3 regions of the Mannheimia sp. genome follow, and region 1 is predicted to be linked to each of the others. Evidence: riboswitches for the same ligand, from Rfam matches in the RefSeq annotation. Region 1 holds a riboswitch; each other region holds the start of a gene.
What was found. Region 1 has a riboswitch for thiamine pyrophosphate ahead of thiM (hydroxyethylthiazole kinase). Riboswitches for the same ligand answer to the same signal wherever they lie in the genome.

Region 1 (10,762 bases):
GAAGATTAAACCAATATCTTGCAACATTGGATTGAGATCTTGCCCTTCCGGTGGAGGTGGAAAGCCTCGCTCGAATGGGCTAGAAACTAACAAAATGAAAAGCAAGAAACCAAGCGAAATCAGCCCCAGCATTACCAAAGTTCGATTGGCAAACAAGCGGTCAATTTTTTGCGAAAATTTGCAAAATACCGCTGACCAAAGCACAAGAGCAGTAAGCCAAAACAGCATTGAGCCTTCGTGTCCGCCCCAAGTAGCAGCAAATTTAAAGAAATCAGGAAGTTGGCTATTGGAATGGGCTGCGACATAGATAACAGAAAAGTCATCTGTCAAAAAAGCATAGGCTAAAGCGGAAAAGGAAATTGTGGTGAAAGCAGCTTGCAAATAAGTAAACAAAGGCGATAACGCCAGCCAATGATATTGCTTGCGTAGCTCTCCCCAAAGTGAAAAACCAATTTGAAAAACCGCTGAAATTGCAGCCAATAAAAGTGAAAAATAGCCCAGTTCAGGTAGCATAATAAATCCAAAAAATGACCGCTTGTGAAGGTAAAATAGGACGAAAATAGATGTTTAATTAAATTCCCATCTTAGCAAAGAGGGGGGCTATATTAGCCCCCACCCTATTGCTTAAATAATTTTCTAGCTTATCGCTTAGCTTGCAACCGTAAGTTGCCCTGCATAGAGGATAAAGTAACGTAAACAGAGTACACCGATTAAGTCGAAAATGGAAATTAAGATAATAAATTTCACATTATGTTTCAAGCGGTGGCTACCAAAAATATTTGCCGTTAATGGAATAGCGATACCAATTAACATTACGCCGATCCAGAATACGCTACCCCAGAAGCCTGAAAGTGCATTTGTTAAAGCAAGTGATTTATCTGCCCCACCGAAGTGTAAGCCCACGAAGAATGCCACAATTAAACCTAATTCAGTTACCATAATCGGCACTTCAAATTTGTGCATAAAGTGGACTTCGTGGCTTTCCCCCGATAATTTACCGGCAATTAATACCATCAGGAATGTTGCCGCAATACCTGAAGATGCACCGGATGCTAAGAATAGTGCCGGTAACACAGGGTTGTTTAACATCGGATAGCTGACTAAGGCTGATAGTAGGAAGCCTGTGTAAGCCCCTAATACCGCCGCTAACACGAATAAGATAAATTCAATCGGTTTTAACAGTTTTGCTTCGGCAAAATCGATCCAACCTAAAGCAAATTTAAACATTGGTAGGTAGCGGCTAATAAAGCAGGCTAACCAATCTTTAAACATAATTGCAATCCAAACAACGAGAACTGCCATATAAAGTTGGAATAACATCACCCCCATCGACATTACCGATGAAAAGTTGTAGTTGAACATTAATTTCCAGAATGTCCAAGGTTTGGTCAAGTGGAAAATTAGCAACAACAAACCAATGATGGTTGGTAATGTACCAAGAATTGCCGCACTGCGAATAATCCAGTTTTGGCTTGGTTTTTCGATTTTTACACCGCTATTACGGTAAGCAATCGCTAACTGTACCGCACCTGATGAAATACCAAGTAGAAATAAATAGATAGCGATGGTGCCGTCCCAAACAAGGTTTGGGGTTTGGAAAGGTACATATTCATTCATTATCTATGTTCTCCTTTACCAAATGGAATGTGATACAAGTTCGGCTCTGTACCGAGCGATGTTTTCGTGCGATAAACAGGGTTGTTTTTCACTTTGTGGAAAATATCGCTGGTTGGATCGTTCATATCACCGAAGGTTAATGCTTTGGTTGGGCAGGCTTCAACACAAGCAGGTTGTTTGCCCTCAGCCAAGTTGGTGTCACGACAGAAGTTACATTTATCTGCCGATTTTTTCTCTGGGTGAATGAAACGTACACGGTACGGACACACCGCAATACAATATTGACAACCCACACATAAATCTGAATGAACATCCACAATCCCCGTTTCCGGATCAACAAACGATGCACCTGTCGGGCAAACACTTACGCAAGGTGCGTTAGTACAATGTTGGCAAGATTGACGGAAAAACTCATACTGTACATTTGGGAATTCGCCAAACGGCTCGCTACGGATAATTTCTAATCGAGAAACACCTTCCGGCACTTTGTTTGTAGTACGGCAAGCGTCCATACACGCAGTACAACCGATACAAGAGGTTTCATCGTGTACCATCGCATAGCGAATTTTCTTTTGTTCTTTCTCAGTAGCAAGAGTTACTGAGGTAGCAAGCCCGGTGCTTGCTACGACAGCTATAGCACCTGCCCCTGAGACGAAATCTCTACGGGTGCAAGTCATTATTTTATTCCTTTTGCTTCTGTGGCTTTCATTTCAGGGTTTTTAAATTCTCCTGAATGCACTTTGGTATGGCAATCTACACAGAGTTTGATGCGATCTTTTTCTGCAATGCCTTTCATCGGCTCTTTTTCCGGGTGAATTTCGTGGCAGTTTGTGCACGAAATTTTTGATGCGTGAGTATCGTGAGCCCAGAATTTTTCACGCAAAGCGTCCGGATTATGACACGCCATACACACTTGGTTTTGCTCGTGAACAGAACGCTCTAACTCAGGGTTAGATGCTTTACCGTGCGGATTAAAACGCATCACATCTTTCGCCCCTTTACGGTGGCTTTCAGAAATGTTGCCGTGGCAGCTCACACAAGTAATTTGCTCACCGGTGTTCGGGCTTTTCACATCTTTTTGGAAATGTTTGCCTACGTGATGGAACGGTTTACCTGTCGCATTTGCTGTTTCGTGACATTGCGTACAGTATTTGTTTGGATCACGGCGAGCATCTTGAGCAATTTGTGAATTATCCGCTTGTTCAGATTGCCAAAGTGGTTTTGGCGGAGCCGGCATTTCTGCACTAGCGGTTGAAATTGCAAAAAAACTTGCAAATGCGACCGCTTGTAGGAGGGCGATTCCTCGCCCTGCTTTTGAGATTAAATTTTTCATAGTATCACCTCAAGCTACATTATTTTGCATCTGCTTTTGGTGCGTCTTCTGCAGGCAATAAGCCTTTAGCACGAGCTTCTTTTTCCCATTGTGGCACAACTGTTTTTAAGAATTCATCTTTCGCAGCTTGCTCTTTAGGAATATCTAAGCCAATCGCTAATTGTGCTTTCTCTTTGGTTGAGATGTCTGGAATTGCAACCGGAGTGGTCACGCCGTGTTTCGCTAATACTACACCTAACTCTGCACGAGCATCTGCTGCACGGTCAATACCGGTTGCGATAGTACGTAGCATAACATCTGGTGCGTGGAAATGGTTACCGTGCCCTGCCGCTGAGTAGTCCCAACGCCATTGAGCGTGACGGATTGCAGTTAAAATATCTTTCATTTCAACTTCTGTTGCACCGGCTTCCCAAGCCGCTTTCGCTTCGAAGTGAGCTTTCACTAATTGATCTTCTAAACGAATCATCGCTTCTTTCACATCGTGTTTGTATTGTTTCACACGTTTTTCAAGTGTTTCTTTGCTTTGCTCGTGGCAAGTTTTACAAGTCGCTTCAAAGTTATCGAACGGATTACCGATTTTGTGTTCGGTGTAAACTTTTCCGTCTTTATCTTTCACTTTTGGCATATGGCAGTCAATACAAGTCACTCCGTTTTTACCGTGTGTACCTTGAGCCCAAACTTCGAAGTCAGGGTGTTGGGTTTTTAACATTGGTGCTTTAGATAAGGCGTGTGTCCAGTCGGCAAAGTTGATTTCATCGTAGTATTTTTCGATGCTATCTACATCAATACCGTTTTTCCAAGGGAAAGTTACGTCTGTTTTATTTTTGAAGTAGTATTCCACGTGGCAGTTTGCACACACGGCTGGACGTTGTCCGTGCTTGTCTAAGTCTTCAAATTTCCAACCAATGGTATTTAACGCACGCAATACGTGAGGACGTGCAACACGAAGTGCTGCTTTACCTTCTTTAAACTCTTCTGAAGCTGTATCGTGGCAGTCTGCACAACCAATTGAGTTTACGACTTCTGAACCATATTTTGCCCATTTAGGGTCAAAATAACCACGCTCACCTTTTTCTTCAATTAAGCGAGCAACATCCGGACCTTTACAGGTCCAACAAGCTGAAGGCTGTGGACCGTCGTTTTCATCTTTAGGTGCCCCGGTACGCAAAATATCACGCACATCGGTAACCGCATAGTAATGCCCACGTGGTTTGTTATAATCTTTAGAGAACGCATAGCCTGCCCATAAAATCACATAACGTGGGTCATACTCTAACGCACTACCACGGTCGGTTGATTGAGAAGTCGCTTTCCAAGAGTTATATTGGAGCGGATATTTCTCTGCAAAAAGATGGTTTGCAGACTCAACCGTTACGCCTAATTTTTCGTGTTTAACGGCTTTATCTGTTAAAGACTCTTTTTTTGCTTCTTCTGCTAAAGCCGGTTGTAAACACCCCAATATTGAAATTGCAGCCACCATTAGGCTTTTCGTGAATAATTTCATTTTGGTTCTCCCACTCAGGTAAAAAATCATTAAATATAAATAAGAATTTTTCCTATTACATTAATAAGAAAATTCTAATAATTCATTAAAGAGAATATGAAATTTAAATCAACTCTACTATCGCAAAGTGAATATTTTTTGAATTAAATCAAGAAAATTCCGCAAAATACCCCTTAAGGGTTAAAGCCTTTTACAGCCTAAATAAAAACGACTTTTATTTGCTTAAATTATAGATAAAATCAATTCTTACTTTAGTCAAAATTAAAGTTTAAAAAATAGTGAATTTGTGGTATCTATAACATTTTTTAACAAATAATAAAAAATGCGAAGGACACAACACAATGAATGGTGCAAGATTTATTACTGAGAGCCTAAAAGCTCACGGTGTAACTCATCTTTTTGGCTATCCGGGGGGAGCAATAATGCCAACCTATGATGCCATATATGATTCGGGCTTAGAGCATCTTCTCTGCCGCAATGAGCAAGGTGCTGCAATGGCAGCAATTGGTTACGCTCGTTCAACAGGAAAAGTGGGCGTTTGCATTGCTACTTCAGGACCGGGAGCGACGAATTTAATTACCGGATTAGGTGATGCAGCACTAGATTCTATTCCTATCGTTGCTATTACCGGGCAGGTTGCAAGCCATTTAATAGGTACAGACGCCTTCCAAGAAGCAGACGTTCTCGGGTTGTCGCTCGGCTGTACTAAGCACAGTTTTATCGTTCAAAGTATTGAAGAACTACCTGAGATTTTAGCCCTTGCGTTCCAAATTGCTCAAAGTGGCAGACCGGGTCCTGTATTAGTTGATATTCCGCGAGATGTTCAATTAGCTCCTATTAATGCTCAACCCATTGTTTATACGAAAGAGAAAGCTCCTACACAAAATGCAGAGAAACTAGCTGAAGCCAAAAAACTATTATCAGAAGCTAAACGCCCTGTGCTTTACGTTGGTGGAGGCGTAGGAATGGCAGACGGTGTACAAGCGGTCAGAAATTTTGTAAAAATTGCAAATATTCCTTCTGTTTCCACACTAAAAGGATTAGGCACTATCGAACCAACCGATCCGCTTTATATGGGTATGATTGGTATGCACGGCACAAAAGCCGCTAACTATGCCGTGCAAGAGTGCGATTTACTCATAGCCTGTGGTGCTCGTTTTGACGATCGTGTAACCGGTAAATTAGACACTTTTGCTCCTCACGCAAAAGTCATTCATATTGATATTGATAATGCTGAAATTAACAAGCTACGACAAGCTCAAATTGCCCTACAAGGCAGCCTCATAGAAGCAATTAATTATTTAGCTCAACCGTTAGACATTGATGCTTGGCGTGAAGATGTACGTAATTTAAAACAGCAATTTGACTTCCAATATCAAGAAAATAGCGGTAATGGTGATATCGATGCGGTTGCGTTATTACATACCTTGTCTAACCGTAAAGCAAAAAACAGTGTCGTAACAACCGATGTTGGTCAGCACCAAATGTGGTCGGCACAACATTTAACTTATACCGATCCGAAAAACTACATTACCTCAGCAGGCTTCGGCTCAATGGGCTTTGGCTTGCCTGCTGCAATCGGAGCTCAAGTTGCTCGTCCTGAAGATCAAGTCATTGTTATCACGGGCGATGGCTCAATTTTAATGAACATTCAAGAACTTGGCACTATCAAGCGTGGTAAGCTGCCGGTAAAAATTTTGTTGCTGGATAACCAACGTTTAGGAATGGTTCGCCAATGGCAATCTCTGTTCTTCCACGGTCGCCACAGCCAAACAATTTTAGACGACAACCCGGATTTCGTAATGCTTGCTAAAGCCTTTGATATTGAGGGCGAACGCATTGAAAAGGCTTGCGAAGTTTCGGACGGAATTGACCGCTTGTTAAATGCCAAAGGGGCGTATTTACTCCACGTTTGCATTCCACAAGAAGATAACGTCTGGCCTCTCGTGCCACCAGGTGCTTGTAATGCGGATATGCTGGACGATGATGTGTAGGAGGAAAAATGCAAGAATATCAATTAACCTTAAAAGCCAACAAACGCCCGGAAACTTTAGAGCGTATTTTAAGAATGATCCGTCATCGTGGTTTTGAAGTAAAAAGTTTGAAGGTTGAAGCAAATAATGCAACATTTGAATTAGAATTGACTTTAGTAAGCCAACGCCAGATTTCACTTTTAACCCATCAATTAGAAAAACTGTTTGATGTTATAGAGATCAATTAGTCAAACTTTTCAAGACCGTGTGTTTTCTACACGGTCTTTTTTTCGCCAAAAATTTACAATTCTCTATCTTTTTGATTTTATTCACATCTTCAAATTTCAACCTATTTTTCTTGTTTTTTGCTCTTTACTTTTTAAACCCAACAGATCTAACATACTATATATAGTGTTAAATAATGTTAAAAAACACAACATATTGTGTTAATAATAAAAATGGAAAACCTCAGATTCAGTTCAGAACAAATTGTTTGGCAAGAAGTGCCGAATGAAACTTCACTGGCTTTTCTCATTACAGGCTGTCCGCTTGGCTGTAAAGGCTGCCATAGTGTAGAGAGTTGGAAAGCCTGTGAGGGAAAAGAGCTAACGCTTGATTATCTCAATGAACGCCTAAAACGCTATCAAGGTTTAATTAGTTGCGTGCTATTTATGGGGGGTGAATGGCAAGCGGAAACATTACTCTCTTTATTAAAACGTTGTAAGCAACAAAAGCTACAAACTTGCCTCTACACAGGCTTAGAGCGGCACGAAATTCCTCCTTGTTTACTGACTGAATTAACTTACTTAAAAACAGGTCGTTGGATTGCCGAGCAAGGCGGATTAAACAGCCTGACCACTAACCAACGTTTTATTGATTTACGCAATAATGAAAATCTAAACCACTTATTTATCAAAGGAGCAATGCTATGATTCGCTTAGAAGCGAAACAAATTTCAGAAAAATTAGCTTTTATTGACCACTACATTCAAGCCCAAAATGCGGCTGATGGCTCAAAAATGGACGCTAACGCCAACGTAACACAAAAAAATATTGCCACAATGGAAAACGAGCTGATGAAAGATTTTTTTGTGCAAATTAATCGAGCAAAAATCAGCGAAAAAATTGCAAAACTTTTTGATAAAGAGACCGCTTGCGAATACTTACGCCAAATTGAAGCACACGAAATTTACGTTCACGATGAAACCAGCCTCAAACCTTATTGTGTATCGGTTACAATGTATCCGTTTTTGCGTGATGGCTTAACCAAACTGGGGGGCGAATCCAAAGCTCCAAAACATCTGGCTTCTTTTTGCGGCTCTTTTGTCAATTTTGTTTTTGCGGTTAGTTCCCAATTTGCCGGAGCTGTTGCGACCGTTGAATTTCTTACCTATTTTGACTATTTTGCCCGTAAAGATTATGGCGATAACTACCTGAAAACCCATCGTTCCGACATTGAAAATCACCTCCAACAAGTGGTCTACAGCATTAACCAACCGGCTGCCGCACGAGGCTATCAAAGCGTATTTTGGAATATTTCGGTTTACGATAAATTCTATTTTGAGGCAATGTTCGGTAACTTTGTGTTCCCTGATTTTGAAAAGCCCTGCTGGGAAACCACCGCTAAATTGCAGCTTTTCTTTATGCAATGGTTTAACAAAGAACGCAGCAAAGCCATTCTTACGTTCCCTGTAGTAACTGCCGCAATGCTAACTGAACAAGGTAAATGCAAAGATGACGAATTTGCCAACCAAATGGCAAATGAACTGGCACAAGGTAATTCCTTTTTTATTTATCAGTCGGATAACCCTGATTCCCTCGCTTCTTGCTGCCGTTTACGCAATGAAATCAGTGATCACACCTTCTCTTACTCACTCGGTGCTGGCGGTGTAGCAACAGGTTCGATAAATGTGATTACGATTAATATGAACCGTTTAGTGCAAGATAAGCGTGATTTGAGTTCAGAAGTCAGCAAGATCCATAAATATCAATATGCTTACCGAAAATTGATGGAGGAATATTTAGCCAACGGAATGCTGCCTGTTTATGATGCTGGATTTATTTCGTTAGATAAACAATTCCTCACCATCGGCATTAACGGTATGGCAGAAGCGGCTGAATCTCAAGGCTTGAAAGTAGGCTACAATCCTGAATATATTGAATTTGTGCAATCTCGCTTAAAAACAATTTTTGAGGCAAACCAAGCTGCCAGCCAACAATATGGTGTGAAGTTCAACACTGAATTTGTGCCTGCCGAAAATTTAGGGGTAAAAAATGCGAAATGGGATAAAGCAGACGGCTATTTCGTGCCTCGTGATTGCTACAACTCCTATTTCTATGTGGTAGAAGATGAAGAAACTAACGCTCTCGATAAATTCTTACTGCACGGCAAAAAGCTAATTGAATGGCTAGATGGTGGTTCAGCCTTGCATTTAAACCTCGATGAAGCCTTAACCGCCAACGGCTATCGTTCACTATTAGACACCGCCGCTAAAACAGGCTGCAACTATTTCTGCATTAACGTCAAAATCACAATTTGCAACGAATGTAGCCATATCGACAAACGCACTTTGCATCGTTGCTCCAAATGCGGCTCGCAAAATATTGACTACGGCACACGAGTTATCGGCTATTTAAAACGGGTTTCTGCCTTTAGTTCTGCCCGCCAAAAAGAGCATAGTTTGCGGTTTTATCATCGAGAAGCGGCTTAACGTTTAAGGTACTTTACAACCCTTTTCTAAAGTTTTATATTGAGCTCTCATTTAGTCGGGGTGCTTGTTTACTCAAATAAAGCAAGCTGAGAAATACCCGTTGAACCTGATGCAGTTAGCACTGACGTAGGAAACTAAAGGCTTAAAACCGATCTATTCCCGTTCGTGTTGGTGCATTGTTTTTTCAATACAATGAGGAATAAACGATGACCACATCTACCCCATTTCAATCCACCTATTTGCAAAAAATTCGGCAAAATCGACCGCTTGTTCATAATATTACCAACATTGTTGCCGCTAACTTTTCCGCCAATGGTTTATTGGCTCTCGGGGCTTCACCCATTATGGCGACTGCCATTGAGGAGATGGAAGCTGTGCCTCAATTAAGTTCGGCTGTGGTAATTAATATCGGCACATTAATCGGCAAAGAAGTGGAAGCAATGGTGCTTGCCGGTAAAACGGCAAACCGTTTAGGCATTCCTGTAATTCTTGACCCTGTCGGCGTTGGAGCAACACCTTTTCGCCGTCAAACGGTTGAAATCTTGCTTAACGAAATCCAATTCACCGCCATTCGAGGCAATGCAGGAGAACTTGCCACCCTCGCAGGCGTAAAATGGCAGGCTAAAGGCGTTGATGCCGGCGAAGGCTCGCATAGCCTTGTGGAAATCGCTCAACAAGTTGCTAAACGTTATAAAACCTTAGTTGCCATTAGTGGCGAAACCGATGTAGTAAGCGATGGCTTACGCACTGCGTTACTTAAAAACGGCAGCCCAATGTTCCCACAAATTACCGCTTCAGGCTGTTTATTAAGTGCCGTGTGCGGTGCATTTTTAGCCGTTGCTGAGAAAAAACGCTATTTCAACGCACTGGTTGAGGCTTGTACCGCTTATGCGGTTGCCGGTGAAGTTGCGGCAAAATCACTCAAACCAACCCAATACGGGCAATTTGCAGTCAATCTTTTAGATGAATTAGGGGCTTTAATACCGGAAACGGTTGAGCAATATGCGGAGGTGGAATATGTCTAGCCTACAATCGAGTCCGACAAAAGTTGCCGTTGCCTCAATGGTTGGCACGGCAATTGAATACTTTGATAACTATATCTACACAATGGCTGCAGTACTGGTATTTAACGTGCAGTTTTTCAATAGTGATGACCCTGTTTCTAACCAATTAATGTCGCTTTCCGTTCTTGCCCTTGCCTTTTTCACTCGCCCGATGGGCTCGATCATTTTCGGGCATTTCGGCGATAAATATGGACGTAAACAAACCCTTATTGCCTCGCTTTTATTGATGGGCTTATCCACAGTAGCGATTGGTTTACTGCCAAACTATGCCGCTATTGGTATTTGGGCAACGGTACTGCTCTGCTTATGCCGTATCGGGCAAGGTTTGGGCTTAGGGGGAGAATGGGGAGGAGCTGCATTAGTCGCCACCGAACACGCCCCCAAAAACAAACGGGCATTTTTTGGTATTTTTCCGCAAATGGGAGCTCCTATCGGCTTGCTATTAGCCAATGGGGCATTCTACTTAGTTAATCTCATTTATGGCGAACAAGCTTTTCTGGATTGGGCGTGGCGAATTCCGTTTATTGCCTCTATTGTGATGATTTTTATCGGCTTGTATAT
Region 2 (10,762 bases), on a different contig from region 1:
AGCTGATCTGCAAACAGAGCAAAATCTTGCAAATTTCAAAGCGTTAGTGAATGAAGCAGCTGAATTCGCACAAAATGCAAAAAGAACAGTACAAGAGAGCTTTGTAGATCAATATGATGCTCAAGATAATGCTCGTGAAAGAGATATGGTGTCTGCTCGTTCAACTCTAATCAGTAAATTAATTACTTCGTTAGATACTGCGGCTCATCAAAATGAGTTAAGTGCAGCTAAACAAGCCGTATTATTTAACGTAGCAAGTTATCTTTAATCCTAAATAATTTTTTTCATAGTTCCTTAGTAGTAAGCGGTCATATTTGTAAGTTTTTTTGCAAATATGACCTTTTTTATATTAGCGATTAATCAAAATCACTTAGGCAATTTCTGACATTTCGGACAGAAGTAAGTGTTACGTTGCCCAATCACTTTGGTTTCAATGGGTTTTCCACAATCATTACAGGCTTCCCCTTTTCGTCCGTATACTTGTAGCACTTGAGCAAAATAGCCGGGTTTGCCGTCAGGTTGGACAAAATCTTTGAGCGTTGTGCCACCTTGAATAATGGCTTTAGTTAGCACTTCTTTGATGGTTTTCACTAAACGCTCGCATTGCTTTTTAGTCAGATTTTGTGCTGCAAGCTCAGGGTGAATACCAGCCATAAATAAACTTTCGCACGCATAGATATTTCCAACGCCCACAACTACTTCATTTGTCATAATAAAGGTTTTACAAGCGGTCGTTTTTTTACGACTTTTTGCAAATAAATAATCGGGTGTGAAATCGTCTGAAAGCGGTTCAGGTCCAAGTTTACGTAGTAGTTCGTGATTTTCAGCCTTTTCTGCCCATAGCCAGCAGCCGAATTTGCGAGGATCGTTATAGCGTAAAACAGTGCCGTTTTGGGTAATAAGATCGACGTGGTCGTGCTTGCCAATTTCTTTTTGTTGGTTTTCTTGCAAAATGCCAAGTGAGCCGGACATTCCTAGATGAACTAAAATATCGCCTTTGTCGGTGCGGATGATAAGATATTTCGCTCGTCTTTCTACTGCTTCAATTCTTGCATTTTCCATTTGAGACAGCTCAGGACTAACTACCCAGCGTAGTTTAGGTTGGCGGACCATTATTTGCTTAATTGTTTGTCCTTTTAAATAAGGCTCGATGCCTCGTACGCTGGTTTCAACTTCGGGTAATTCAGGCATTTTTATTCCTTATAGTAAAAAGGTGCGTTTATAAACGCACCCTAAATGTTGTTAATTAGGCTTTTTTACCAAATAGATAACCAATTACTGTACCTGCAATTGCAAACGGAATCCACTCCATTGAAATAGATTTCAACGGCAGAGCGTTTATCACTTCCACACCGGCAACGGATAAAATGGACACAATAGTAACCAGTGCTAATGGCAAGCGTTGAGCCAGTAATGGTAGTCTAATAAAGATGTTAATAAACATTAGGAAGATAACCGTCATCGCAATAGGATATAGCACTAACAATACCGGCACTGATTTTGAGATAACAAAATCTAAGCCTTGATTAGCGATGCCAAAGCTAATAAGCGTAAAAATTAATACATACACTTTATAGGAAATTTTCGGGAATACTTCATTGAAATATTCGCTTGTGGTTACGATTAACCCAATTGAAGTGGTTAAACAGGCAAGCGTTACAATTACGCCCAGTAGCGTACGACCAAACTCACCGAAGGTATCAGTTGCGACACTATTAAGAATAAATGTACCGATGTTTTGACCTTTTGCATTCAGCTCTGCGAGAGTTTCTGCACTAATCGGATAGTGATTACCAATCCACGCAAGAGAAATGTAAATTGCTGCTAATGCAATAGCTGCAATTACCCCAGCCATTGAAGTCTGCTTGATTAAGTCCTTACCACCGATACCTTTCGCCTTAATTGCACTGATCACAATCACAGAGAAAGTAATCGAGGCTAGAGCATCCATTGTTAAATAACCTTCAACAATACCTGTAAAGAGAGGGGTTTCAGGATCAGCTTTAGTTGCAGCTACAGGCAATTCATTTCCGCCTAATAAGATAACCGCTTTAACAACTAATGCTAAAATCGCAACTAACAATACAGGGGTTAAGATTGCCCCGATTCTATCTACTACCGTTGATGGGTTTAAGCTGAACCATACCGCAATCAAGTAATAAACGAGTGTAAATATCAATAAAGAAACTGTGCTACTTTCACCAATAAAGGGTACAACTGCCATTTGGTAAGCCGTTGCCCCTGTACGAGGAATGGCAAAGAATGGTCCGATAGTTAAATAAATTGCCATTAAAAATAGCAGAGAAAAATAAGGGTGAACATTTTTGCTCAAGGCTTCTTTGTAACCACCTTGATAGTAACCGCTCACGGCAATTCCGAGCAGTGGCAAACCCACACCGGTAATCACAAAGCCAATAATAGAAGGCAGAAAATCAACGCCACTATCTAAACCGAGTTTTGGCGGAAAAATTAAGTTACCCGCCCCAAAGAAAATCGCAAAGAGCATAAAGCCCACGATGAAGGTATTTTTAGTCATAATAATTACTACTTAAAAATTAAAAAGGAAAGACATTAAAAAATAAGGGGAGAATTGTGCCATATTTGCAAACTTCTTGCAAAAAAAGACCGCTTGATATTGTGGAAAAATGTGTTTTTAGAAAAGAAAAGTCGGCAAATTGCCGACTTTTAACAAAATAGAAAGGAAATATTAACCCATATATAACCCACCATTCACGTGAATGGTTTCGCCGTTGATATAACGTGCATCATCTGAGGCTAAGAATGCCACTGCTTTTGCAATATCTTGTGGAGAGCCAAGTTCGCCAGCCGGAATTTGACTTAAGATTGCATTGCGTTGATCTTCGTTTAGTTCATCGGTCATATCGGTTGCGATAAAGCCCGGTGCAACGACGTTTACCGTAATGCCACGACTCGCCACTTCTTTCGCCAATGATTTAGAAAAACCCACTAAGCCTGCTTTTGCCGCACAGTAATTTGTTTGACCCGGATTACCCATTGAGCCAACTACAGAACCAATGCTGATGATACGACCGCCTTTTTTCATCATTGGTCGTAAAACAGCTTTAGACAAACGATAAACTGATGTAAGGTTAGTTTGAATGATATCGAACCAATCATCATCTTTCATACGCATTAATAAACCATCACGGGTGATGCCTGCGTTATTCACTAACACATCCACATCACCAAAGGTTTCTTTAATCTGTTTTAACACAGAATCAATAGATTCTGCATCTGCCACGTTTAGCACTAAACCTTTGCCATTTTCGCCTAAGTAAGCAGAAATAGACTCCGCACCTTTTTCAGAGGTTGCTGTACCAATAACGGTATAGCCTTTTGCGACTAATTCTTCGGCAATTGCTTTGCCGATACCACGAGTTGCACCTGTAACTAATGCGATTTTGCTCATACATTCTCCTATAAAAGACGATTAAAGCGTTAAAATATAAAAAATAAAAAGAATAATAAAGTAGTTTATCACAGTGGTTGAACCACCGAATAACGCATATTTAACTGCTGAACCTTGCTGTGGATAAATCCAACGTGGGCGAGCAAACGCCCATATTGTTGAGACGAGCAATAATCCTAAACTACTTAATAAATAAATTTGAAATAAAACCACCGCACCTTTTGGATCACCTTTGCTTAACAACACGCCATAAATAGCCCACGCTTGAATAACCGTGGTAGTAAGTGCTGCCCCGCCGATAAATGCTCGACGAATTTTCGGATTAATAGCCAAAAAGTAAGCTAAAAATGAGCAAGCAGCGGCAACCGAAAGCATACCAAATTGTTTAAATATGGAACTACTTTCAAGCGGATCGACATTACTAAACATATAGCTGGCAGGCACTATGACTAAGGCAATCAATACACTGAACAGCATAAATAAAGTTTCTTTGCTCATTTTATCGCTCATTGAAATTAGGCTTGAACTGCCTCAAGGCTGGCAACATCGTTTACCGCTTGTGCTGATAACTCTTTCACAATACGGCTTGTTAAACCGGTTAATACTTTGTTTGGACCGATTTCATAAAGCGTTGTGATGCCATCTTGTGCCATTTTCTCAACGGTTTCTGTCCAACGCACAGGGCTATAAAGCTGACGAACAAGTGCGTTGCGGATGGTATCTGCATCGCTTTCAACTGCCACATCCACGTTGTTAATAACAGGTACAAGCGGTTGATTTAGCGTGATATTTTGCAATGCTGCGGCTAATTTTTCCGCCGCCGGTTTCATTAACGCACAGTGTGAAGGCACGCTCACTGCTAATGGTAACGCACGTTTTGCCCCTGCCGCTTTGCATAATTCACCTGCTTTTTCTGCTGCCGCTTTTGTGCCGGCAATCACCACTTGCCCCGGTGAGTTAAAGTTTACTGCTGAAACAATTTCACCTGTTTCAGTTGCTGCTTGTTCGCACGCCTTAATAATCGCTTCATTGTCTAAACCGATAATCGCATACATTGCACCACTGCCTGCCGGCACGGCTTCTTGCATTGCGTTACCACGCAATTCAACTAATTTGATGGCATCTTGGAAGTTTAACACGCCGGCACAAACTAGGGCAGAGTATTCTCCCAAGCTATGACCTGCCATTACAGACGGTTTTAATTCAGGGTATTTTTCTTGCCATACACGGAAAATCGCCACCGATGCGGCTAATAAAGCAGGTTGAGTGCGTTGGGTTTGACCTAAATCTTCCGCTGTGCCGTTTTGAACTAAATCCCATAAATCATAGCTAAGCACATCACTTGCTTGTTTGAAGGTTTCTTCTACGATTGGATATTGTGTAGCAAGGTCTGCAAGCATTCCAACTGCTTGTGAGCCTTGACCTGGGAAAACCATAGCGAATTTTGACATTTTTTATTCCTCTTTTAAATTGTAACCTGTAGGGGAAAATTGCAATTTCCCCCTACGATGTAACCTTGCAAATTTTTGGTGAAATCTGACAGCTTGTCGTAGATTAATCTGGCGAATAATACAGTTTACCGATCTCAATTCGCTCACGCCCAGTTTCTAATCGCCATTTGTTGCTATCACGCAGGGAATAAACGCAACCGCAATATTCCTGCTGATAGAAGCGTTCACGCTTACTGATTTCGATCATTCGCTGTGAGCCGCCGCCTTTTCGCCAGTTGTAATCCCAGTAAACCACATCGTCAAATTTGGCGGCGGCACGGTGTCCGCAGTCGTTGATTTGGTTCATATCTTTCCAGCGAGAAATACCTAAGCAACTGGTAAAGACCGGGAAGCCGTTGTTGTGGGCGTATTCTGCCGCTTTTTCAAAACGCATATCGAAGCACATTGTGCAGCGAATGCCTCGTTCAGGTTCCCATTCCATCCCTTTGGCTTTTTTAAACCACTCTTTGCGGTCGTTTTCGTAGTCGTCATCTAAATCGATAAACGGAATACCCCACTTTTCAGCAAAGCGGATATTCTCTTCCTTACGAATGAGATACTCTTTGAGTGGGTGAATGTTCGGGTTATAGAAATAGATGGTAAATTCAATGCCGGAGGCGTGAATTGCTTCCATCACTTCGCCCGAACACGGGGCACAGCAAGAGTGCAGCAGCAACTTGTTGTGTCCGTTCGGAAGAGTTAATTTCTCACGCACAAACGGGGCGTTTGGGTCTTTTTTTTGATTTTGAGCTCTGCGTCTAGCACGCACGCTTTCAATATGTTCTTGGGGTTGTTGGTTTTGTTCTGTCATTGTTATGTAGGGGCAAATAACATTTGCCCAAAAGAATTATAGGTTATGGGGCAAATATCATTTGCCCCTACAAGCGGTTAAATTTATCTGATGTTTTGCAAATTAATAAGAGCGATCTACCGACAGATACGCTAGTGAAATCAATGCCTGTTTATATTCGCTCTCAGGCAATACCGCTAACGCATCGACCGCTTTTTGGGCTTCTTCACGGGCTTTTTGCATTGCGTAGTCGAGAGATTTGTGTTCCGTCATAATGGCTAAAACGTCTGGAATTTGCTCCAATTCACCACCGTTTTCAATTGCATTGCGGATCAGCTCCACTTGAGCGGTTTTGCTTGCTTTTTCTGCTGCGTGCATTGCGTGTAAGAGCGGAAGCGTTGGTTTGCCTTCCACAAAGTCATCGCCCACGTTTTTGCCTAAACTTTCGCTTTGGGCGGAGTAGTCTAAAATATCATCAACAAGTTGGAATGCCGTGCCTAAATAACAACCGTAATCTTTTAAGCCGTTTTCGATTTCTTCGCTTGCTTCCGCGGCAATTGCCACACATTGAGTCGCAGCTTCAAACAAACGTGCGGTTTTGTTGTAAATCACACGCATATAGTTTGCTTCAGTGGTGTTTGGGTCGTTCACATTCATTAATTGCTGAACTTCACCTTCTGCCAACGCATTGGTTGCTGAAGACATTACTTTTAATACACGAAGCGAGTCTAAATCTGTCATCATTTGGAACGAGCGAGTGTAGATATAATCGCCCACTAACACGCTTGCTGCATTGCCAAACACAGAATTTGCCGTATCTCGCCCACGACGTTTGTCGGATTCATCCACCACATCATCGTGCAATAATGTTGCCGTATGTACAAACTCAATAAAGGCTGCCGCCGTAATATGCTTTTTACCTTGATAACCTAACGCACGGGCTGCAAGCACGGAAATTAACGGGCGAATGCGTTTTCCACCACCTGCGATAATGTAATGCCCAAGCTGGTTAATCAATAAGACTTCCGAATTAAGTTGAGCCAAAATTTCTGCGTTTACCGCTTGCATATCTTCATTTGCAAGGGCTTGAATTTGTTCGAGAGTTAATTGCGTAGCCATTTGTTTCCATCTGATTAGGTAAAATTTGCTCTACATTCTACCCTAAATCAGCCGTCTTCAAAAAGAATAATTTCAGAAAGCATTTGCATATTGGGCTAAATTTTCTTAGACTTGAGCTAATTTTAGTCGGGGTGCTGTTTTCAGCTGAGATGATACCCGTGAACCTGATTCAGTTAATACTGCCGTAGGAAACTAATGATGCCAAACTCAATCCCTATCTCTATTCTTTCGTCTTTTTCACGCGTTTCTTGCCTTACTCTAAATCGTTGATTTGGAGGCATTATGCACATTGAAATCCGCAATCTTTGCTTAACATTTGGCGAGCAGGTGCTATTTCAACATTTCAATTTTCAACTTAAAAAAGGAAGTTGGACCAGTTTGTTAGGAGCAAGTGGTGTTGGAAAATCAACACTTTTACGCATTATTGCAGGATTAGAAAGCGAAGCGATACAAACGGGCGAAATCTCTTTTGATCCCAACACTCGTATTGCGTGGTTAGCTCAAACCGACTCGCTTTATCCGTGGTTATCAATAATTGACAACGTTCAGTTACAGGCTCATTTAAGTGGGCAAAAATCAGCAGAAAGCCAAGAAAAAGCGATAAGCCTGCTTGAGCAAGTCGGGCTAGGTGAGCATTTGCATAAGTGTTGTTATCAACTTTCGGGTGGTCAGCGGCAACGAGTGGCGTTAGCTCGCACGTTAATGCAAGAGGCAAATCTCATTTTAATGGATGAGCCATTCTCCGCCCTTGATGCAGTAACTCGCCATCAATTACAAGCCCTTGCCGTTGAGCTGTTGCGAGATAAAACGGTGTTGTTGATTACGCACGATCCGCAAGAAGCAATTCGTGTAAGCGATGAAATTTGCATTTTACGTCATCAACCTGCTGAAATTGCTCTAACTATTGCCCTAGAAGGCGACAGACCACGAGAACTTAACAATCACCGGCAATGGGTATTACAGCAACAATTATTTAATGAATTAACCGGCGGAGGAGAGTAATGCGTTCCTTTTTGCAAAAAATTCCACTTTTTCGACCGCTTGTGATTACATTTTGCTTGCTTTTATTGTGGCAAGGGGCGGTTAGTTTTGGTGGAATGCCTGCTTATATGTTGCCTTCACCGCTTACGGTTTGGCAAAAGTTAATTGAAAATGCACCGCTTCTTGCTACTCACGCCCAAATCACGTTATTGGAAATTGTGTTAGGCTTGCTGCTCGGCTTTTTGTTCGGGTTAGGCTCAGCATTGTTACTGACTCGCTATAAGCAGTTGTCTAAATTCTTGCTGCCTTTACTTGTTATTTCTCAAGCTATTCCTGTGTTTGCTATAGCACCACTTCTCGTTCTGTGGTTTGGCTATGGGCTTGCTTCCAAAATTGTGATGACGGTGCTGATTATTTACTTCCCTGTAACTGCTGCCTGTTTTGATGGGTTACGCAATACACCAAAAACTTGGTTGGATTTGGCAAAAACCTTAGAGATTTCACCTATTGCAATGTTATTTAAAGTTCAGCTCCCTGTTGCTTTGCCATCACTGGCTTCAGGTTTACGCATTGCAGTGTCGGTTGCGCCTATTGGGGCGATTGTGGGGGAATGGGTTGGTGCTTCACAAGGTTTAGGTTACTTAATGCTCCACGCTAACGCTCGTATGCAGACAGACTTGATGTTTGCCGCTCTTTTTATTTTGATTGTGATTGCATTATTGCTCTACTTTGTTACCGATAAATTACTTAAACGCCTTGTACCTTGGGCTGTACATTTACATTAATGATAAGGAGAATTTATGTCTATTATTCAACGACTTACCGAAAAAGCAGGGCAATATTGGCTTGATTATATCGATCACGATTTTGTGAAACAACTTGCTAATGGCACGTTACCCAAGCACTGTTTTCAACACTATTTAAAGCAAGATTATCGTTTTTTGTTTCAATATAGCCGAGCAATTTCACTCGGTATTTTCAAGGCTGAACGGTTTGAAGATATTCATTTCGCCCAAAAAATGAATGAAGGATTACTGAGCGAAATTCAATTACACATTGATTATTGCAAGCAATGGGGCATTAAAGAGGAAGAACTATTTGCAACGGAAGAATCTCCAGCTTGTGTTGCCTACACTCGTTATGTTTTAGATTGCGGAATGAAAGGCGGATTAGCAGAGCTTTATACCGCTCTTGCTCCTTGTACGATTGGCTATGCTGAAATTGCTCGCCGCATTGCTCCTTATTCTGGGGCGAATAATCCTTATCAAAGTTGGATTGATACTTACGCGTCAAGTGAGTTTCAGCAAGACAGCCAAGCCTTTGCTGATTATTTGGCTAAACTCTATGAACCTTTAAATGAAACACGAAAAGCTGAATTACAACAAATTTTCAATACTGCCAGTCGTATGGAAGCCGCATTTTGGCAAATGGGGCTGGATTTAAGCTAACTAAAAAGGAGACATTTATGAAACTTCATCGTACTTTATTTGCTGTTGCGGCTCTACTTTCAGCCAACAACGTTATGGCAAAAGAAAAAATCAGCCTAATGCTAGATTGGTTTGTAAACCCTGACCACGCTGCCATTATTGTGGCACAGCAGAAAGGTTATTTTGCCGAACAAGGTTTGGAGGTTGAAATTATTGAACCGGCTGATCCTTCTATGCCACCCAAATTAGTCGCCGCAGGTAAGGCAGATTTAGCGGTGGATTATCAGCCGCAACTTCAACAACAAGTGGCACAAGGCTTGCCTCTAAGCCGTATAGGTACATTGGTTGCCACTCCTCTGAATAGTCTTGTCGTGCTGGATAACGGCAAGATCAATACCATTGCCGATCTGAAAGGTAAGAAGATTGGCTATTCCGTTAGCGGATTTGAAGATGCGTTACTTAAAGCAATGCTCTCATCAGCTGGTTTGAAGGAAAATGATATTGAGTTAATCAATGTGAACTGGTCGCTCTCGCCATCATTACTTTCGGGGCAAGTTGATGCGGTAATTGGGGCTTTTCGTAATTTCGAGCTAAATCAACTTGCATTAGAACATCAAAAAGGGAAAGCCTTCTTCCCTGAAGAACACGGTGTCCCTGCTTATGATGAATTGATTTTAGTTGCTCATAAAGACAAAGCACAAGATGCAAAATTTTCTGCTTTTTTGACCGCTTTAGAGAAAGCTACCATCTACACGCTCAATCACCCACAAACTGCGTGGGAAGAGTTTGTCAGTTATAAACCACAAGAACTAAATAATGAATTAAATCTCCGAGCGTGGGCTGATACTTTACCACGTCTTGCACATCGTCCTAGAGCATTAGATGCTCATCGTTACACTAGAATGGCAGAATTTTTAAAATCGCAAGGCTTAGTCAAAGAAATGCCAAAACTGGAAGAATATGCGGTTGAACTAAAATAACGGTCTTTGGGGTTGTGAAATCGGAAAAAAGATCAAAATAGCCAGTCTAAAAAGTAGGAACATAAATTTTTAAAGATTTTATTAAAATCCTGCTTGCTCTTTTTAATGTTTTTCCGTAGAATTGCAACCCTATTTTTATGAATTAATTAAGTGCCTAAACGCAAAAGCAGATGGCACATAGCGGAGTAAATATGTACGCAGTTTTCCAAAGTGGCGGCAAACAACACCGTGTAAGCGAAGGTCAAGTAGTTCGTTTAGAAAAACTTGAAATCGCAACTGGTGAGAAAGTTGAATTCGATTCAGTTTTAATGGTCGTTAATGGCGAAGATGTTAAAATTGGTGCACCGGTAGTTGCTGGTGCAAAAGTAGTGGCTGAAGTTGTAGCACAAGGTCGTGGCGAGAAAGTTAAAATCGTTAAGTTCCGTCGTCGTAAACACAGCCGTAAACAACAAGGTCATCGTCAGTGGTTCACAGAAGTGAAAATCACTGGGATTCAAGCATAATTTCAGAGGAGATCTAGAAGATGGCAACTAAAAAAGCTGGTG
Region 3 (10,762 bases), on a different contig from region 1:
ATTAACTCTTTTTTATTTTGAATAAATAAAGCTGTGAATTATAAACCCAACACTTTTCGTCCATTAATACTGGCGATATTTGCCATTTCTTCTAAGTTAGTGAAACGGCAACCCGCAGAAAGTAGGCTTAACTCTTGCCACATATCGCCTTCACACAGTGGCACCATATAGTCGCAGATGTTATCTGTCCCCACTGCCACTGTGATGCCTTCAGGAATTAATTCATCCGCAGGCGTTAAAGCGTTGTGGAACGGCTGGAGGTCTTCTTTACGACCACTATCAATCCACGCCATCGGGCAGGCAATCACCATCATTTGGCTATCACGCATTTTTTGATACAACATTTTACGATAATCTTTTGGGTGAGCCCCAATTGAGATACCGTGAATAGCGACAACTCGCCCTTGCATTCCGTGTTCAACTGATTTATCACATAGTTGCTCGGTTTCTTTTTCTTTTGGTGAGTTAAATTGATCGACGTGAACGTGCAACATTTTACCTTGTGATTTGGCAGTTTCCATTAAAATATCCATTGCTTCCAAGCCTTTGCCATAATCTAATTCATCACGGTAAGGCAATCCACCGATGATATCCACCATTTCAGAGCCAATATCAAACCACTTTTTCGCCGTTGGCTCAATCACTCCTTTTAAGGTTTGGTTAGCAAATTTTAAGATAATATCGTTTTTATACACTTCACGGGCTTTGTGAGCGGCAATAATGGCTCTGTCTTCACATACCTGATCGATATCTACAAAAGTACCGAATGCAGTAACCCCTTGTGAAATCATCAATTCAATCGCTTGAGAGAAGCGACGGTAGTAATCTTCTACGCTTGAATTACGTTTTACTTCATCTACCAAGTCCCATTTTTGTTGTAGATTCGCATTTTGATAAACAGTGATTTTCTCGGGTGTCATTGTAAATGCACGATCTGCGTGAGCGTGAGCATTTACCCAGCCGCCTTTTTTAATGATTTCATCACGAATATGACCTTTTAGGGTACGAATCAATTGGCTCATCTATGCTATTCCTTTCAATATTGTCAATGTAGATTAAGTATCATAAAAAAATCGCCTTTAAGAGCGATTTTTAATGTTTAGAAATGAATAAAAAAACAGCCACGCCTCGTGAAACGATGCGTAGCTGCGTAGAATTTGGAGTCATTATTAAAGTAGGATAATTCATTTCTAGTTCCTTGTTTGAACTAGGTGGGTAGTATAATGATTTTTTTGCTAAATAGCAAACGTTTGCGAATATTGAAATTCAGCAACAAACTTTTTACAATAAAGCGTTCTCATTGGGGTGCAACAAGCGGTTTAATTTGCTTAAAAATTTGCAAATTTTCTCTAAAATCCGACCGCTTGTGGCTGAGAAATACCCATAGAACCTGATCTGATTAATATCAGCGTAGGGATTTGAGATAGCAAACTTGCCTCTTAAATCCTTCTATCAACGTAATTTAGAAGGACTTTTTATGAAACTGATTTTATCTTCATTGGCACTACTTACCTCCACCGCTTTTGCCAACCAACCAACACTTACCGTTTACACTTATAGTTCGTTTGCCTCTGAATATGGTCCGGCTGCAAAATTAGAGCAAAATTTTGAGAAAGAGTGTAACTGTGATTTAAAATTTATGCCGTTTGATAATGGTGTAACAATGTTCAACCGTGTGCGTTTAGAAGGTGAAAAAACCAAAGCCGATGTGGTTTTAGGCATTGATAATTTCTTGCAAACTGAAGCTGAAAATTCAGGGTTGTTCACGGAATTTGAGGCAAAAACCAAATTAGAGATGAAAGATAAAATTTTCTTTCCGTATGATACAGGCTCTTATGCCTTTATTTACGATAAAGAAAAGTTGAAAAATCCGCCGAAAAGTTTGAAAGAGCTGGTTGAACGCCAAGACTTAAAGATTATCTACCAAGATCCAAGAACCAGTAGCGTTGGACGTGGTTTCTTAATGTGGGTAAATCAAGTGTATGGTGATGAAGCTCCAACGGCTTGGAAAACATTGGCAAAACATACCGTAACGGTCGGTAAAGGTTGGTCTGAAACTTATGGAGCTTTCTTAAAAGGGGAATCGGATTTAGTATTAAGTTATACTACATCGCCTTTATATCATAAGTGGCACGAAAACACCGATAAATATGTGGCAGCTCCATTTGAGGAAGGGCATTTAGTTCAAGTAGAAAATGCGGCAATTGTAAAAACGACTAAACAAAGAGCGTTAGCAAATCAATTTTTAGCATTTTTGCATAAGCCTGAGTCGCAACATATTATTTCTTACCATAATGTAATGAACCCTGTTTTAGCGGAAGGTGTTGATCCTGCTTTTGCAGAAATGCCAACCTACAACACATTAGAATTTACTCCGCCCTCTAATGAAACGATTCAAAAATGGCTCGCCGATTGGTCAAAAAGCTGGTAAGAAATAAACAGAATGATAGCCGAACGTAAATTCGGCTATAATTTTGAGCAAATAAATCAATATAAATGCAAAATTTTTGCAAATTTATTTGTTAGTCATTCGATTTTGTGTTATTTATAGCCGCCATTACTAAAAACCCGAAGATGTTGATTTTTTCGTATAATGTAGTTACAAGGAAGTTAGGTTGTATTCGGGATATAATTTTAACAATAAAATTCCAAACAAGGAGTAATCTATGACTGAAACGGCTAAAACCACCTCTCTTGGTTTATTAGCATTAGCAGGTGTTGAGCCTTATGAGCCGGCAAAAGATGAAGAGTATATGAATGAAGCTCAACGTGAGCATTTCAAAAAAATTCTGAAAGCGTGGCACGGTCAAATTATGGAAGAAGCAGAACGCACAAAAAGCCAGCTTCAAGAAGATATGACGAACTTCGCTGACCCTAACGATCGTGCAAGTCAAGAAGAAGAGTTTAGTTTAGAACTTCGTAATCGTGATCGTGAACGTAAATTGTTGAAAAAAATTGAGCAAACGTTACATAAAATTCAAGAAGATGATTACGGTTTTTGTGAAACCTGTGGTGTTGAGATCGGCATCAAACGCTTAGAAGCTCGCCCAACTGCAGATTTATGTATAGATTGCAAAACATTAGCTGAAATTCGCGAGAAGCAGCTAGGTTTATAATCAAGTTACATAATGCCTCTTTTAAAGAGGCATTTACTATTTAGAGGTGTACTATTTTTAATTATATTAAGTCATTATTTTCCAAACCAAAAAAGCAAGAGAAGGAAAATAAGCCAGAAGTTGAACCAAGAGCGGAGAAAACAACTAAATCCAGTCGCTCTAAACGTTCAGCCCCTAAATTAACAGAACAAAAAAGCCATAAAAAAGGCAGTAAAGGTCATCAAACAGATGTGCCTTCTCATCTCCTACATAAAAAATTCACGGTAAGTGCAGCTCAATATGGGATTAGTCCGAAGGATTTCCCTAAAAATGCTCTTTCGATTGTAGATAAATTACATCTTGCCGGGTTTGAAGCCTATATTGTTGGTGGTTGTATTCGTGATCTATTACTTGAAAAAAAACCAAAAGATTTTGATATTGCCACCAATGCTCGCCCGGAAGAAATTCAACGTATTTTCGGCAGACAATGCCGCTTGATTGGTCGTCGTTTCCGCTTAGCTCACATTGTTTACGGGCGTGAAATTTTTGAGGTAGCAACCTTCCGAGCAGGGCACGCTTCCCACAGCAATGACAAAATCTCGAAAGTAAGCGATGAAGGAATGCTATTGCGTGATAATGTATACGGCACATTAAGAGACGATGCCGAACGCCGTGATTTTACCGTCAATGCGTTATATTACGATACCAAACGTAACTTGATTTTTGATTTCTTCAACGGTATTGAGGATTTACGAGCAGGCAAATTATCGCTCATTGGCGAGCCTGCAATCCGCTACCAAGAAGACCCTGTGCGTATGATCAGAGCCATTCGTTTTATGGCGAAGCTGGATATGTTCCTTGATAAAGCAACAGAAGCTCCAATTCGTGATATGGCGGTGCTTTTAACGAATATCCCGGCAGCTCGTTTGTTTGATGAATCGCTCAAATTATTACAAACAGGAGCAGGGCTAAAAACCTATCAATTATTACGTGAATACGATTTGTGGCAATTCTTGTTCCCTGTATTAACGCCGTTTTTCACCCCAAAAGGGGATTCAAATGCTGAGCGTATGATTAATAAAGCATTAACCTCAACAGATGAACGCATTGCAGATCAATTGCCTGTTAATCCAGCTTTCTTATTTGCTGCACTGCTTTGGTATCCATTGCGTGAAAAAATGGAACAACTTAAAAATGAAGGTGGTTTCAACAGCCACGATGCAATGATGTTAGCGGCAAATGACATCTTGGCAGATAGCTGCAAAGCTATCGCCTTGCATCGTCGTCATACTTCGGTTATTCGTGATATTTGGGCATTGCAATTCCAAATGATGAAACGTAGTGGCAACCGCCCGCAACAAACGCTGGAACATATCAAATTCCGTGCAGGCTTTGACTTGTTAGTGATGCGTGCGGAAATTGAAGGTGGCGATTTAATTGAACTTGCTGCTTGGTGGCACGAATACCAATTCAGCAATGAGGGGCAACGTGGTGAGTTGTTAAAATCGGTTCGTCATTTGCCTAATATTCAGCCTGAAGCGAAGAAAAAACGCCGCCGTAGAACGTTTAAGAAAAAAACGAAAACATCTAAAACTGAATAATGTTGTAGGGGCGAAAAATCTTTCGCTCCTACTTTTTTAGGAAAGGAAAATTATGCAAACTGTCTACATCGCCTTAGGCTCAAACCTTGATAATCCTCTCGAACAGCTTAAACAAGCGGTCGAAAAATTGAAAAAATTTGCAATTCATTTTGAAATTAGCCCATTTTATGGCTCAAAACCTGTTGGACCGCAAGATCAGCCTGATTATGTGAATGCCGTAGCGAAATTTGAAACCGAATTATCGCCAACTGAATTGCTAGATAAGTTACAAAGCATTGAAAATGAACAGGGCAGAGTGCGTTTACGCCGTTGGGGCGAGCGGACGTTGGATTTGGATATTATTTTATACGGCAATGAGCAAATTCAAACCGAGCGTTTGGACGTGCCACATATTGAGATGAAAAATCGTGAATTTGTGATTGTGCCGATGTTTGATTTAAGCCCGAATTTGGTATTACCAACAGGGGAAAAATTAGCCGATATTTATCAGCAATTTAAAGATCACCAAATGGCAACCTTTAACTAATTTTTCGTTTTATTTTCACTTTTCGTGATCACCGCACGGGATTTTTCGTCCATCTTCACATCAATGCGGTGATCTACCACTACATTCATATTAATGGTTATCCCATCAGCAGGCGTTTCGAGCTGCACTTTGGGTGTACAAGCGGTCAAATTTAGCAAAAAAATTGCAAAACAAAATGAGGCTGTTTTCATTTTTCTTCCGTTATTTTTATTCATCATCTAATTTTTGGTAGAGATAATTTTCTAGCTTTTGCTCAAATTGTGAGCTGTAGTTAATTAATTTCCACAAATCAAACATATTTTCTCGGTGATTATAGTTTAAATTCACTTTGGATTGATCTTGGTTAGACGATAATTTTAATTTTCCGTCCAACACTAAATCGCCTTTTGAGCCGACATTAATCAGACTGCGAAAATCATTAATCGTGCTTTTATCCACTAAATGTAACAAAATTTGCTCGGTGTAACCACTTTTCTTCATTTCTGAAAGCAATTCAGGGGTAAAGGTTAAATAAGAGGTTTCCGCTTGGGTAAGTAAGCCATCGCAGATGTAGCAAGGTTTGCCGCTTAGCCAAAATGGCAAGGTAGCGTTGGCTTTGCCTTTCAGATCGATTTGTTGATATTGCATAAATTGCAAAATTTTCTCAAAATCTAACCGCTCTAAATTCAGATAAGCAATTTCGGTTTGCGGTAAGGCGAAGCGTTTTACATTGAGTTTACCGCCAAATAAATTAAAGGATAATTGATTTAAATTCAATGGTTTAGATTTAGTGTAAGGGTAGTAACCATTAATTTTCATTGAGGCATTATCAAGGGCTAACTCGCCGAGTTTGATTTGTGCGACTTTGACATCTATCGGTTTTTTTACACCGAAATGAAAGCGTCCATCTTGATAGCGGTAAGGTAGAGCAAATTCAATGCCTTTTGCCTCGCCATCTGGTAAGGATAATCCTCCGTTGCGAATGGTTAAATGCCCGCCTGCAATTAAGCCTTTTTCTGCACTGGCGGTAAATGCCGTTTCGCCACGAATTGTGCCGTTATTAATTATCCATTGGCTACGGAATGGAAAAAGAGGTTGAAAGCCTTGTGCAGACTGCTCTAGCCAATATAGCTTACCGATAATTTGGCTGGCATCTGCGGTTAATTGGCGGCGAGCAAATAATTTAAGCGGACCAAGTTCGGTGGTATTTACTGTACCTTTGAAATTAAGATTTTCTAACTCACCGTTAAAAGCAAGTTTTGCTTGTGGTTTTGGTAGCAGACCACCGTAATCAAACTTAATTTCAGGTGATTTGAGCTGAATAGCTCCGTCAAGCGTGAATTTTTTGATATTAAATTGTATTGTTTGGGCGTTGGTTAGCTCTGTTTTGGAAATAGTTGTGCCATCAAGCCTCACAGAGGATAAATCGCCCTTCAGTTCGTTAAGCTGCACCGTATTTTTATGCCATTGCCCTCTACCGCTTAAATTTACTTTACTGTTAAAAGCGTTAAGATTGGAGTTTCCCCAAATTCGCCATTTCCAGCTATCTTTAACGGCTTTTGGGTCTTTCGGATCTTGGAAAAAATCTAACGCTCCTGCTTTAAAATTTTGAGCTTGTCCATCTAAATGGAATTCAATATTTTTAAAGTCAGGACTTTGTCCTCGAAGAATGGCGTGTAATCGCCCGTGAATACCTTGTTTATCTATTTTGATCCCGGCAAGCGGAAAACGTAAATCATCAATCGTTAAATAACGCTCTTTCCCTGTCAAACGAAGCAGGGAAGTGGGTAAAAACTTCAAGGTTAAATCATCGTAATTACCCTGAAAATCCAGCGGAATACTGCTGTATAAAATAAAGTTACCGTGCTTGATGTTACCTGTCAAACGTAGTGGTAAATTCAGCCCTTGTTCGGTAATTTCGCCCTCTGAATTGGAGATCACAATATTGCCTTTTCCTAAACTGTTTTGGGAAAGCAAGCTGATACGAATAGCCGTTTTAAGCGGCAAAAATGGCTGGTTGGTAAAAGATTGTGGAGTAACTTTTGCTGTAACAAAGCCGTGAAGCGGAAAACGTTCGGTTAAGCTCCAATCAAAACGCCCTTGTTTGATTTCTAGGCTTTTGCCGTCAAACAGAAAAGGGAAATTGAGCTTATCATTTTCAGTACTAAGGCTTGCCTGCCAGTTTCCTTCAAATTGTTGTTGGGCGTTTTTCTGCCAATTCAAGGTTGAATGCCCGTTTTGTAAGGCTTTGGTTGTAATGATTTCATCGGGCAGCTGCCAGTAATATTCTGCTGAAAGAGTGTGTGGAAGCGTAAGGAAATTATCTTCAATTTCAGCAGAAAGTGTAAGCTTATGTTGCTCTTGCTTGCTTGGTTGGTAAGTTAAATCGGCATTCAATTTCCCATTTGTAAAAAATGCGGAAAAATCGACCGCTTGTTGAGCTAATGTAGCTTTGATTTCTCCATTAAACAGGGAAATTTTCAAGGCGGTTTGTTGTTCTAACAAGTGGATAATTCTTGGGTTAAAATTCTCCGGGAGATTTTTCCAATTAAGCGAGTGGATAGTTGCTTCGCCATCAGGAATCACCGCCAGTAATGCTTTTAGCGAAGTGTTGGAATTATTTTCCGATTTGGGAAAGAGTGATAAGCAGTGGGAGTCAATGTCTAATTTTTCAACAAATAGGTGGTTTTGCTTAATCCAAGTGAGATCTGTTTTATCTGCACTAATCAGCGGGCAATCTCGATAAGAAAGTTGAAATTGTGAAACTGATGAACCTTGCCAATTTAGGTGTAACCCTTGTGGAATTTTCACTTTCCACTCTTTCGGTAAAATCCAGTTAATGGGAGTAGCAAGTTGGGTATTAGGCACACATAAAAAGGCAATCACCGCAATGAATATTGCGGTAAGTATGCCGAAAATGCGTAATACCCATTTCATAAAATCAGGCTACATTGGCGAATGGATATAAGATTGCAAGGGTTGTAGCGACACTCCAAGCGGTCGGATTTTTGATATTTTTTCCAAGTAGTAACCACGCCAGCATCAGCAAAATCACAAATTGTGCAGCAAAATAAAGAATGAATGAGAGCAATGGCATTTCCGGCATAATTTGCAAATGTTGATATAACACAAATGCTGACCAGCAGTAGTTAAGTATCAAGACAATTAAGGCGGCTTTTACCAATAATTTCAAGAAAACCTCTAAACGGCTTTTTGCTAACATTAAATACCAGCCAGCGAGTAAAATGCCAAGCAGCACTTGAGCAAAATTATTGGCACGAATGCCGTTAAATAGTGAAGGCAGTTCAATCCAATAAATTGCTAAATATTGAATAATGCCGATTGCCACAATGCCAAAACCACAATACATCAACGTGTTGTAGAGCGTTTCATCTTCCGGCAAACGAAAATAGATCAAGCAAGATAAAATGGCAGCAAAACTTGCAATTGCCATTGGGTTATATTTAGGTGTGAAAGCAATCGAATAAATAAAATTTCCGACTGCAAAAATCAGTAAAAAAGGCAGAATAAAGGTTAAGCGGCTGGTTTGCCCACGACAAATCTCACCTTTCCATAATACTAAAATGGCGATGAAAGAGGTAACAAAAAACGCCAATAAATAAGGGGAGATGAAAATAGCATTATCCGGAGAGGCGTAAAAATTAAGTGCCATTTCAATAAATAGCATTAACACCATCGGCAGGGCTGCGTGTGTGGCAATTTCAAGTTTTGATGGGCTGTCGTGATCGTGAGCCATAAATAATCCTAAAAAATGGAAAGAAAATGATTTTAAGCTCAAATTATGCCATAATACGCAAGATTTTTTAACTTCAAGGGGGAAAGAAAATATGCGAATTTTACACACAATGTTACGCGTTGGAGATTTAGAGCGTTCAATCAAATTCTATACCGAAGTGTTAGGTATGCGTTTGTTACGCAGAAGTGAGAACGAGCAATACAAGTACTCTTTAGCCTTCTTAGGCTATGCTGACGAAAGCGAAAGTGCAGTTATTGAGCTGACTTACAACTGGGGTGTGGATAGCTACGAGCTAGGTACTGCTTATGGTCATATTGCATTAGGTGTTGATGATATTTATCAAACGATTGAAGATGTGCGTGCGGCAGGTGGTAAAATTACCCGTGAGCCGGGTCCTGTATTAGGCGGCACAACGGTTATTGCTTTTGCGGAAGATCCGGATGGTTATAAAATCGAATTTATTGAAAACAAAAACGCACAAGCCGCATTAGGAAACTAATTCCTTTTATCTATTCACAAGCGGTCGGATTTGTAAAAAATTTTGCAAATCAGACCGCTTGTATTTTTAAGTTGAAATAAAAATGGAAAATATAACTGAATCTACCTCTCAATCGACTACACCACCAACCGATTATAATCTATTAAAAAATCGTTTTCGTGGTTATTTGCCCGTTGTGATTGATGTTGAAACTGCGGGGCTTAATGCTCAAACTGATGCGTTATTAGAACTGGCGGCAATTACGGTTAAAATGGACGAAAACGGTTACTTAGTGGAAGACCAAAAATGCCATTTTCATATCAAACCGTTTGAAGGGGCGAATATTAACCCAGAGTCGCTAAAGTTTAACGGCATTGATATTGATAACCCATTGCGAGGTGCGGTGGCAGAAAATATCGCTATTCCCGAAATGTTTAAAATGGTGCGTAGAGCGATGAAAGAGCAGGGTTGCCAACGTGCGGTGATTGTGGCTCACAATGCTGCGTTCGATCAGGGATTTTTACAGGCAGCGGTTAAAAGGATTAATGCTAAACGTGATCCCTTCCACCCCTTTGCAATGTTTGATACTGCAACCCTTGCAGGTTTTATGTACGGACAAACGGTGTTAGTTAAAGCCTGCCAAGCCGCCCAAATTAGTTTTGACGGACACCAAGCCCACTGTGCATTATACGATACCGAAAAAACCACAGAGTTATTTTGTGCAATGGTGAATCGCCTTAAAGATTTAGGTGGGTTTCCGCTGTTGCAAGTTGATGAAGATACAAGCAAATAACACGTTTTGCATAAAAACAATAGAATGGATAAATTTCTTGCAAATTTTTATGGAAAATTAACCGCTTGTAGAGCATAAAAAAGCTGGGTAATAATCTGCCCTAAAGTTGGACTAAACAACCAACTGATTAAGGGGCAGGTTTTTATGACCAAATACAATCTATCTTTCAAACTGCAAGTTATCTAAAACTTACCCGCACTTTCAGATTGAAAACTCGACTTTTGACTTCGAATCGCTTAATACAGCAATAGCGGTTTGTCAGCCTCTTAATTTATTATCTAAAAATCAATTAGTTGTACTCAAAGCGTTAGCCTTATCTCCAGCCTCACCTACTTAACTAAAAAAGCATTAAAGTACTACAAAATAAGTCCAAGTCTTTACATTAGTTTATATAACAAATAAAATGATAATGATTATTATTTTATTTGTTTTTATTTTATTTTTAAAGGAGACGCTATGTTTAAACTTAAAAGCGGTTTTGTACTGCTTAATGCGGCACTACTTACTGCTTGCTCAGCAAATGGTGGAAGCTT

Region 2: linked by a shared signal. The riboswitch ahead of ACJHV0_RS08290 (ABC transporter ATP-binding protein) and the one ahead of thiM (hydroxyethylthiazole kinase) in region 1 are both predicted to bind thiamine pyrophosphate.
Region 3: linked by a shared signal. The riboswitch ahead of thiB (thiamine ABC transporter substrate binding subunit) and the one ahead of thiM (hydroxyethylthiazole kinase) in region 1 are both predicted to bind thiamine pyrophosphate.

What each region holds. Positions count from the first base shown of each region.
Region 1 is NZ_JBXGGI010000142.1:6,181-16,942, reverse strand. It holds gene nrfE (heme lyase NrfEFG subunit NrfE) at 1-513, opposite strand, end outside; gene nrfD (cytochrome c nitrite reductase subunit NrfD) at 649-1,617, opposite strand; gene nrfC (cytochrome c nitrite reductase Fe-S protein) at 1,617-2,294, opposite strand; gene nrfB (cytochrome c nitrite reductase pentaheme subunit) at 2,294-2,950, opposite strand; gene nrfA (ammonia-forming nitrite reductase cytochrome c552 subunit) at 2,970-4,454, opposite strand; gene ilvG (acetolactate synthase 2 catalytic subunit) at 4,796-6,448, shown strand; gene ilvM (acetolactate synthase 2 small subunit) at 6,457-6,675, shown strand; gene nrdG (anaerobic ribonucleoside-triphosphate reductase activating protein) at 6,886-7,359, shown strand; gene nrdD (anaerobic ribonucleoside-triphosphate reductase) at 7,356-9,137, shown strand; TPP riboswitch at 9,184-9,287, shown strand; gene thiM (hydroxyethylthiazole kinase) at 9,344-10,162, shown strand; gene ACJHV0_RS09950 (MFS transporter) at 10,155-10,762, shown strand, end outside.
Region 2 is NZ_JBXGGI010000115.1:13,612-24,373, forward strand. It holds gene ACJHV0_RS08250 (hypothetical protein) at 1-268, shown strand, start outside; gene mutM (bifunctional DNA-formamidopyrimidine glycosylase/DNA-(apurinic or apyrimidinic site) lyase) at 367-1,191, opposite strand; gene brnQ (branched-chain amino acid transport system II carrier protein) at 1,247-2,536, opposite strand; gene fabG (3-oxoacyl-ACP reductase FabG) at 2,708-3,430, opposite strand; gene ACJHV0_RS08270 (hypothetical protein) at 3,452-3,928, opposite strand; gene fabD (ACP S-malonyltransferase) at 3,946-4,881, opposite strand; gene ACJHV0_RS08280 (epoxyqueuosine reductase QueH) at 4,985-5,731, opposite strand; gene ispB (octaprenyl diphosphate synthase) at 5,834-6,829, opposite strand; TPP riboswitch at 6,947-7,037, shown strand; gene ACJHV0_RS08290 (ABC transporter ATP-binding protein) at 7,112-7,831, shown strand; gene ACJHV0_RS08295 (ABC transporter permease) at 7,831-8,595, shown strand; gene tenA (thiaminase II) at 8,611-9,258, shown strand; gene ACJHV0_RS08305 (ABC transporter substrate-binding protein) at 9,276-10,217, shown strand; gene rplU (50S ribosomal protein L21) at 10,409-10,720, shown strand; gene rpmA (50S ribosomal protein L27) at 10,741-10,762, shown strand, end outside.
Region 3 is NZ_JBXGGI010000074.1:5,252-16,013, forward strand. It holds gene ACJHV0_RS05545 (amidohydrolase family protein) at 39-1,022, opposite strand; TPP riboswitch at 1,292-1,435, shown strand; gene thiB (thiamine ABC transporter substrate binding subunit) at 1,478-2,431, shown strand; gene dksA (RNA polymerase-binding protein DksA) at 2,667-3,116, shown strand; gene pcnB (polynucleotide adenylyltransferase PcnB) at 3,170-4,696, shown strand; gene folK (2-amino-4-hydroxy-6-hydroxymethyldihydropteridine diphosphokinase) at 4,749-5,222, shown strand; gene ACJHV0_RS05570 (YnbE family lipoprotein) at 5,219-5,413, opposite strand; gene ACJHV0_RS05575 (YdbH family protein) at 5,430-8,138, opposite strand; gene ACJHV0_RS05580 (hypothetical protein) at 8,143-8,958, opposite strand; gene gloA (lactoylglutathione lyase) at 9,050-9,457, shown strand; gene rnt (ribonuclease T) at 9,540-10,229, shown strand; gene ACJHV0_RS05595 (transferrin-binding protein-like solute binding protein) at 10,686-10,762, shown strand, end outside.